One region of the Pseudoalteromonas sp. SG44-17 genome, then DNA from elsewhere that is predicted to be linked to it. Evidence: predicted binding sites of a transcription regulator. Region 1 holds the regulator's gene; each other region holds the start of a gene.
The links. The regulator ArgR, encoded in region 1, controls arginine synthesis, uptake and breakdown. The targets are predictions, from matches to a motif close to ANTGAATANNTATTCANT.

Region 2: the regulator ArgR is predicted to act here: its motif matches at 1,005-1,022, upstream of gltB (glutamate synthase large subunit).
Region 3: the regulator ArgR is predicted to act here: its motif matches at 1,168-1,185, upstream of H5182_RS01985 (arginase family protein).
Region 4: the regulator ArgR is predicted to act here: its motif matches at 894-911, upstream of argC (N-acetyl-gamma-glutamyl-phosphate reductase).

Annotation. Positions count from the first base shown of each region.
Region 1 covers NZ_JACJEV010000005.1:166,631-168,844, reverse strand. The annotation lists gene mdh (malate dehydrogenase) at 1-612, opposite strand, end outside; gene argR (transcriptional regulator ArgR) at 837-1,304, shown strand; gene H5182_RS06110 (Dyp-type peroxidase) at 1,324-2,214, opposite strand, start outside.
Region 2 covers NZ_JACJEV010000044.1:20,627-22,840, reverse strand. The annotation lists gene gltB (glutamate synthase large subunit) at 1-901, opposite strand, end outside; gene H5182_RS20175 (efflux RND transporter periplasmic adaptor subunit) at 1,693-2,214, shown strand, end outside.
Region 3 covers NZ_JACJEV010000002.1:108,353-110,566, reverse strand. The annotation lists gene H5182_RS01985 (arginase family protein) at 34-1,146, opposite strand; gene udp (uridine phosphorylase) at 1,576-2,214, shown strand, end outside.
Region 4 covers NZ_JACJEV010000021.1:39,144-41,357, reverse strand. The annotation lists gene argE (acetylornithine deacetylase) at 1-837, opposite strand, end outside; gene argC (N-acetyl-gamma-glutamyl-phosphate reductase) at 1,051-2,055, shown strand; gene argB (acetylglutamate kinase) at 2,062-2,214, shown strand, end outside.

The DNA.
Region 1 (2,214 bases):
TGGAGTAAGTGCAGCAACTTCTTCATCAGTGAAAGTAACGCCTTCAACTTGAGATAGTAACGGAAGGATTGTTGTGCCTGAGTGACCACCAATTACTGGTACTTTCACAGTTGCAACGTCAACACCTTTAAGCTCAGCTACAAATGCTTCTGAACGGATCACATCAAGAGTGGTAATACCGAAAACACGTTTCGCGTCGTAAGTACCTGCTTTTTTGAATACTTCCGCAACAATTGGCACAGTGCCATTTACTGGGTTAGTGATAATACCCACTAATGCTTTTGGACAGTTAGCAACAATACCTTCTGCTAATGTTTTGATAATACCAGCATTAACATTAAATAAATCAGCGCGGTCCATACCAGGCTTACGTGGCATACCAGCAGGGATAAGAACGATATCACAACCAGTTAACGCTTGATCTAGTGCATCAACACCAAAGCCTGCAACTTTAACGTCAGTTGGGATATGAGAAAGATCAACAGCAACACCAGGAACAACTGGAGCAACATCATAAAGTGATAATTCAGAACCAGCTGGTAAGCCTGTTTTTAATAATAAAGACAACGCTTGGCCGATACCGCCAGCAGCACCTAATACAGCAACTTTCATTGGAATTCTCCGTAATTTGAGGTAGGAAATATTTGTGGCTCTAAAGATAATGAAATTAACGACTAAAGACAAATTTATCCTGCTTATTTCACATATAATTTAGACCATAGTTGTAAACTTGCTGGTTTACAGCACTAAAATCCATCGCAAAAGCAAACAACTACTGCATAAGTATGCAACATTGTGTACAATTAGCGCATCACTTATGAATAAGAACCTATAATATGCAACCACAAGATAAACAAGAAGCATTAGTAAAGGCCTTTAAGGCACTTTTAAAAGAAGAAAACTTTGGTTCACAAGGTGAGATTGTTGACGCCCTAAAAGAGCAAGGCTTTGATAATATTAGTCAAAGTAAGGTGTCGCGGATGTTAAGCAAGTTTGGCGCGGTACGCACTCGTAATGCCAAACAAGAAATGGTCTATTGTTTGCCTGCTGAAATGGGCGTACCTACAGCGAAAAGCCCATTACGTCAGTTAGTGATTGATATAATGCATAACGAAATGATGATCATTATTCGAACCAGCCCAGGAGCTGCACAATTAATTGCTCGACTATTAGATTCATTAGGTAAAGCAGATGGCGTACTAGGTACCATTGCTGGTGACGATACTATTTTTATCGCTCCAGCTAAAGTATCTGAAATTGATGTAACTCTTGAACGTGTGCGTATTTTATTTGATACGGTATAAATCTACCGATTCAAACTTTTTACAGCTGCTTTAAAAAGTTAATTGATGGGGCAAAAAACGCAGAACCCATATCGGCTTGAGTAAAATCAAGCCAATGATCGTAGCAATCGGCATCACCTAATCGACTTCGTAATACTTGCTCAAATGCATTTCCCTGTGCTGCATAACTAATCGCTAATATACCCTGTTCGTAAACGTCACCATAAGGCATGTTTTGATTTAATTGCAGTGGTTGCCCTTGCTCATCTTTTAACTCAGTGCGTACAGCATGACTATTCTCAGTCGCAGGCATAATCAAGGTATTATCTAAGCGAGTGCGTCCCATTATTTGCTCTTGCTCACTCAGAGGTAAATTTTGCCACACACTTAAGTCATGCTTATAGCGCTGTATATGTACGTAACTGCCTTGATCTTCAAAATGGTTGGGTTTATTGATTAACGCTGTGATGCGCTTTTGGCGACCATGAGGAGTGTCACCACCGAGTATAAAACCATTAAAATCGCGACCATCTAAAAATCGAAAGTTTCGCACTTGCTCAACCAATTCAACATCGGGGGCAAATAACTTAAGAATTTGCAAAGCAAATAAATGGTTTACATCTTCCCTATCGGAACGAATTTGGACAAATAAATCAAAAGGCTGAGCCCCCATAATATGATCATTATGAGTAATATTAGGAAAGCTCTGTAATTCACTAGGCAGAAATTCAGGCAGAATGTGCGGCCAGTACTGTGCCCCCACTGCAACTAGGCTGGAGAGCATCGATTCAGAAAACTGATCTGAAAACTCATCTTGGATAGCGCTAACGTATTTTAACTTTTTGCGTAATGACTCATCGTGGCCATCAAATACATTAAAAAACAAATGTAAACCGTGCAAGTTTGCCTCAGCACAAATTCCAGATTGCGC
Region 2 (2,214 bases), on a different contig from region 1:
TAGCACGGAATAAATCCATGCCACCAGCTAAAAACAACTCAAGCATATTATCTAGGCTTGATGAATCTGAGCCGGTTTCATTGACAAATGGTGCTGCTGATTGCAAATCTGGAATAAGCGGCGATGCAAACTTATATGAACGAGCACGAGCCCACTGGCGGTTACCTTGTATGGTGTTGATTTCACCATTGTGCGCTAAATAGCGAAACGGCTGAGCCAAAGGCCAACGCGGTTGTGTATTAGTTGAAAAACGTTGGTGAAATACACAAATTGCGCTGGTCATGCGGATATCAGCTAAATCTAAATAGAAGTTAGGCAAATCCACCGGCATCATTAAGCCTTTGTAGATAGTTACTAACCCTGACAAGCTGGCAATGTAAAAGCCTTCATCTTCGCTTAAACGCTTTTCAGCACGACGGCGCGCAACGTATAAACGACGCTCTAAATCTTTTGGGCGCCAGCCTTCTGGTGCATTAACAAAAATCTGTTCAAATTTAGGTAACTGCTTTATTGCAATTGGCCCTAAACATGATTCATCTGTTGGCACAATTCGCCAACCTTGAATATTGAGGGTTTCTTTTTCGAGTTCTTCACTCAATATATCTTTTGCAGCTTGCGCAAGTACTGGATCTGAGTTTAGGAAAATCATGCCAACCGCATAATTTTTACCCAAGTGCCAATTTTTTTCAGCGGCAATAGCACGAAAAAAGCTATCTGGCTTTTGTAATAATAAGCCACAGCCATCGCCTGTTTTACCATCGGCAGAAATACCACCACGGTGTTCCATACGGTCTAAGCCAGTGATCGCTGTTCGAATTAAACGATGACTTGCCTGACCATTAACTTGGGCTATTAAGCCAAAGCCACAATTATCTTTTTCTAATTTTGAGTCGTATAACATAGACCCCTCCCCTTGCTACAACAGCTAGCTATGAATGACCTTCTCGACGGTTTGCTAGCAGACAGTCAAAACTATCGCCAATTGTACATTGAGTCAATAGCGCCTTGAATACATATTCACATTCTTGAATATTTCTCACCACAACACAATCTTTTTATTTCATGCCTATTTTTAACATTTAGCGATATTTTACCCGTTATTTTTTTATGACACTGGTGTCATATTTAACAAGTTGTAAAATAACCGCTCTACAAACCTGCAGTTTACGTTAACGTAAACCAGAGTAAAAATGAATAAATATTCACTGGGTTATGTAGCGAAAATAAATGCTTTCTTTTTTATTGAATCTCTTTGCTGTCGTTCAAGGTCGATACCACAGTGCACATTAGAGTAAATACTCTTTCCAGTGTCTTTTTATGGGTAAATTTAAAGCCACTAATTAATGCATAATTATCATCACAACAGTCACATTTTGCATAATTTACGCTAGTTAGTAAGTTTTTAGCTTGCTCACCCTGTTGACGCCTGCGGCAGCTTCTTAGCCGCCATAGTAAAGTGTCCGCAGCGGACACAATTTATGTCCGCGGACACCAAATAATTTAAAAATAAATAATTATTTCATTAAAATCATGACATTAAATAGTGGCATGATATTCGAATAAACATTAAAAGATAATTACAGGACACAACTTATGTTTATTCTCAGTTTATTTTTAGTTTCACCAATCACTGTCTTAGTAGTGAGCTTGATGATCACTTACTCCGAGAATAGACATAGCTAAGGATCACTCATGATAAAAGATACCAGCGCACAAGATGTAAGTATTACGCAAAGACGTAGTTACAAAAAACCATTAATAGTACTGGCGCTATCACTTGCTGTACTTGCTTTATGTGCACAAGCATTTATGGGTAACAATCAAGGCAGTATTTCTGTTGAGCGGGCTTCTTTACAGATTGCTACCGTTAATATTAGTCGTTTAGTACGTGATGTAGCCGCCAGCGGTAAAATTGTTGCTGCAAATGCTCCCAAGGTTTATAGCCCAGAACGTGGCTATGTGGATTTACAAGTTAAAGCCGGTGATAAAGTAAATAAAGATGACATTATTGCTTTAGTCGATAGCCCAGAACTCAATAATGAACTAAAACAGCAACAATCGGTGTTAGCCCGCCTTGATGGTGAATTACAACGTAAGCACTTAGAAGCACGCCGACAAAAGTTAAGCTTAACCAAAACGCTTGATCTCGCCCAAGTAGAGCTCAATGCAGCAGACAGGGAAAATCGCCGTGCTAAGCTTTCTATCGAAAAAAAC
Region 3 (2,214 bases), on a different contig from region 1:
CCTCAGCATGCTGCTTATATTAACTGTTATTGACTATGCGCGGTTCATGGCATTAATTAAAAATGCTGAAATTTTTGCACCTTCTCTAAGCGTTGTATCTGAACTCGATTGACCAATCAGTGAACTGTCAGTAAATGGGGCAATTTCCATCATATCAGCGCCAGTGATCGGAAATTCATCAGCCAAAGCAACCAAGATATCCAAAGCATGCTGCGGCGTTAAACCGTTCCCTTCGGGTGTGCCTGTTGCTGATGCAAACTCTTCATCGAGGGCGTCAATATCAAAGCTGACGTAGAGTTCATCAACATTATCAGCTTTAAGCTGAGCAATGACTTCTGCGGCAATTGCCGGTGCGCCTCGTTCGATGATCTCATGGGCCCAATGTTGTTTAACGCCAAAGGTAGATTCCCAGTGTTCTTTTGGCTTACCGCTTGAACGAATACCAAATTGGATCAGATGATGTGGTGCAGGTAAAAACTCTAAAATATGCGTGCACCACGAGCCAAAACATAAATCGATACCTAAACGCTCAACGAGTAAATCGGTATGCGCATCAAAGTGAATAATCGCAGTGCGTTTACCTTGCGCATGCTTTGCCTTCAAATACGCTTTAGTTAACGGGTAACTAATTGAATGATCACCACCAATACCAAAAATGCCTTTATCAGTAAACGTTGCATAAAAGCTATCGCATACATCTTCAGTGATAGACAACGGGCTGACATAATACTCACTGCTTGGATTATCATATAATGCCTGTTGGCAATTACTGATAGTCGCGTCGTTTAAATATTTATCATGCAATAAATGTGGAATAACCCTTACATCACCTAAATCAAACGACTTTGCCTGAGGCTGCTGATCAATCAATGCTGAACGTAAAAACAACGGCCCCCAGTTGGCGCCGCGTAAAATGCCACCACCACAGTCAGAGCTAATGCCTAAGGTCACCGCTTTATGCTCACTTTGACTAAGTGTATCGAGTGATGCACGCCATAGCGTATCGACATTATCTTCTTGCCCATACAGTTTCATACGCAGCGCCGCTTTTCGTTCTTTTGCAGTATTAACTGTAAAAACGCCATCGCCCGGCGGACATAAACAGTGCTCAACTTTACTTTTAAATGTGTGCCATTGTGTGCTCATTGCAATTCCTTACTGTGTGCTTTTGCGTAGTTATGCAAAAGAGCGTTGTTGAAAATAAAATTAATAAAAGATTCACGCGCCGATTTTCACTCGCAATTTTATTACTCTCGCCGCTTTAGCTACATTTTAAATAACTATATAAATCTCTATAATAACAATTGGTTATACTTATTCGTCCAACAACGTATAAACTAAAATAGAGTGCCTAGTAGGATTGATATAGTGTCTATGAATACAAGTCAACTACCGGCGATGACACAAATTAAAGTCAGTTGCTTGAATATTCAAAGAGAATGAATAAATTTGATAACGGACATCCGTCCTGTACAAGGCAATGCATTGTAGTAATTATGCTAAATTGACAACAACTCTTTATAAATTAGCGTTATTAACTGACGTTAGAACAAAAGTTATAAATAAGGCCCCGCTATGGAAAAGGTATTTCACTTAGGACTCACCCGCGACGATCTACACGGTGCAAAACTTGCAATTGTACCGGGCGATCCAGATCGTGCAGCACGTATTTCAACTTTTCTCGAAAACCCAACTTGCCTCGTCCAAACCCGAGAATTTCATGCTTACTTAGGTCAACTTAACGGTAACTCTGTGGTTATTTGCTCAACCGGTATTGGTGGTCCTTCAACCTCCATTGCAGTAGAAGAGCTGGCGCAATTGGGAGTTGAAACATTCTTACGAATTGGCACAACTGGCGCTATTCAACCTCATATTAATGAAGGTGATATTTTAATCAGCCAAGCATCTGTGCGTTTAGATGGTGCGAGCCAACATTTTGCGCCATTGAACTACCCTGCGGTGTCTGACTTTTTCGCCACTCAAGCGATGGTAAATGCGTGCGGTAATTTAGGCATTGATTTTCATATTGGTATTACTGCATCAAGCGATACTTTTTACCCAGGTCAAGAACGTTACGACACTTACTCGGGTTATGTACCAAAAGCATTTCAAGGTAGCTGTGAAGAATGGCAAAAGCTGGGCGTGATGAACTATGAAATGGAATCAGCAACCTTATTTACAATGTGTGCAGCACTGGGGCTAAAAGCAGCCTGT
Region 4 (2,214 bases), on a different contig from region 1:
TATTTTTAACAGCATCATTTGCAGTTCTTGCACACTTAGACCCGGTAAAGGGCGCATATCAATATGCATTTCACAGCAGCCACATATGCGATTTGCATTATCGCCACCATGAATGTGTCCTAGATTTAAAGTAGGGTAAGGAATAACAAAATGCTCAACTGCATATTTATTCTTTAATTGCTCTTTTAAAGTTAACAGTTTTGCAATAACTTTATGCATCACTTCAATGGCATTTAAACCACGTTCAGGATCAGAGCTATGTCCGGAACGACCGACTACGCGAATCGCGCTGCTCATATGTCCTTTATGTGTGAAAACAGGTGTCATATCAGTAGGTTCACCAATAATACACCGAGCTGGCTTTAAGTTTTTATGCTGACAAACTTGCTGTGCACCGGCCATGGTGGTTTCTTCGTCGGCAGTAGCTAGAATCAAAATTGGCTGTGTTTGAATATTCTTATCTAGTTCACTGATTGCCTGTAATACAAAAGCGAAAAAACCTTTCATATCAATACTGCCTAGACCATATAATTTATTGTTATCTTCACTTAATTTAAACGGATTATAGTTCCAACGACTATCATCAAATGGGACTGTATCGGTATGACCGGCAAGCATTAAACCACCATCTCCCTGGCCACGTTTTGCGAGTAAGTTAAAACGACCTTTAGGGCCCGACAACTCAGTAATTTCACATTCAAATCCAAGACTTGTACACCAAGTAGCTAATAAATCGATCACCCCTTTATTGCTCATAGACAATGACTCATCCATGGCACTAATTGAAGGTGCAGCAATCAATTGCTGATACATAGATAAAAAAGACGGTAATGACATAAAAAAATCCAAAATAAGTATTCAATCTAATTGCATAACAATATAAAAGTATTTATGATGAATATCAATTCACTTTTTAAGCATAAATATATTAAAGCGACGCAATGAATATAAAACGACGATAACCAGATTTCATTCCTAAATAGTGTTTTATGCACTATTAAACCCGATTTGAATATATATGTAGTAACAAAAAACCAAAAAGAGTAACGAATGAAAGTAGTGATTATTGGCGCAAGTGGCTATAGCGGCGCAGAATTAGCAAGTTTGGTAGTAAAACACCCGCAATTAACCTTAGCTGGTTGCTATGTATCTGAGCAAAGCTTAGATAAGGGTAAATTATTAAGTGACTTGTATCCTGAGCATTTAGGTTTGCTTGATTCTCCTTTATTGCCTCTTAGTGAGAGCGCTTATAACGACATTGAAAAGTCGGCCGATTTTGTATGTTTGTGTACTGATCATAAAGTGAGTGTTGACTTAGCGCCACGTTTTTTAAGCATGGGCAAAAAAGTATTTGATTTATCGGGTGGCTACCGTTTAAGCAGTAATGAAGATTATCAAACTTATTATGGTTTTGAGCATCAACATACGGAATTACTCAGTGAAGCGGCTTACGGATTGGCTGAATGGAATAGTGAAGCAATCGCTAAAGCGCAGTTAGTCGCTGTGGCTGGTTGCTATCCAACAGCAGCGCTGAATGCGTTAAAACCTTTGCAACAAGCCGGCTTATTAGCCGATCAAACCATTATTATTAATGCTGTATCGGGTGTAACCGGTGCGGGGCGTAAAGCTAGTGTAGCCACGCATTTTTGTGAAGTGTCGTTAGCACCTTATGGATTGTTTAATCATAGACACAGTCCTGAGATTGAGCAGCATTTAGGTCACAAGGTGTTATTTACGCCGCATTTAGGTAATTTTCCACGCGGTATTTTAGAAACTATTTATGTGCAATTGAAACCTGGAGTTACACCAGAGCAAGTTACACAAGCTTATCAAGTGCTTGCTGATGAGCCACTGATCAGATTGCTTGGTAATAAAATGCCATCAATTAAAGGAGTTGCAAAGCAGCCTTACGTTGATATTGCATGGCAGCAGCAAGGTACGCAGCTAATTGTGATGGCAGCTATTGATAACTTATTAAAAGGTGCTGCAGGGCAAGCATTGCAGTGCATTAATTTAGCCATGGGTATTGCCCATAGTACAGGTTTAAAAGGGTAGTTAGTAATGCAAACATGGGTCATTAAACTCGGTGGTGCAGTACTCAATACAGAAGACGCGGCTAAAGCGTTATTTGAGGCGCTTGCATCGCAAACTCAAGCACAATTTGTCATCGTTCATGGTGGCGGTTCACTAGTTGATAATTGGTTGACTGAGGCT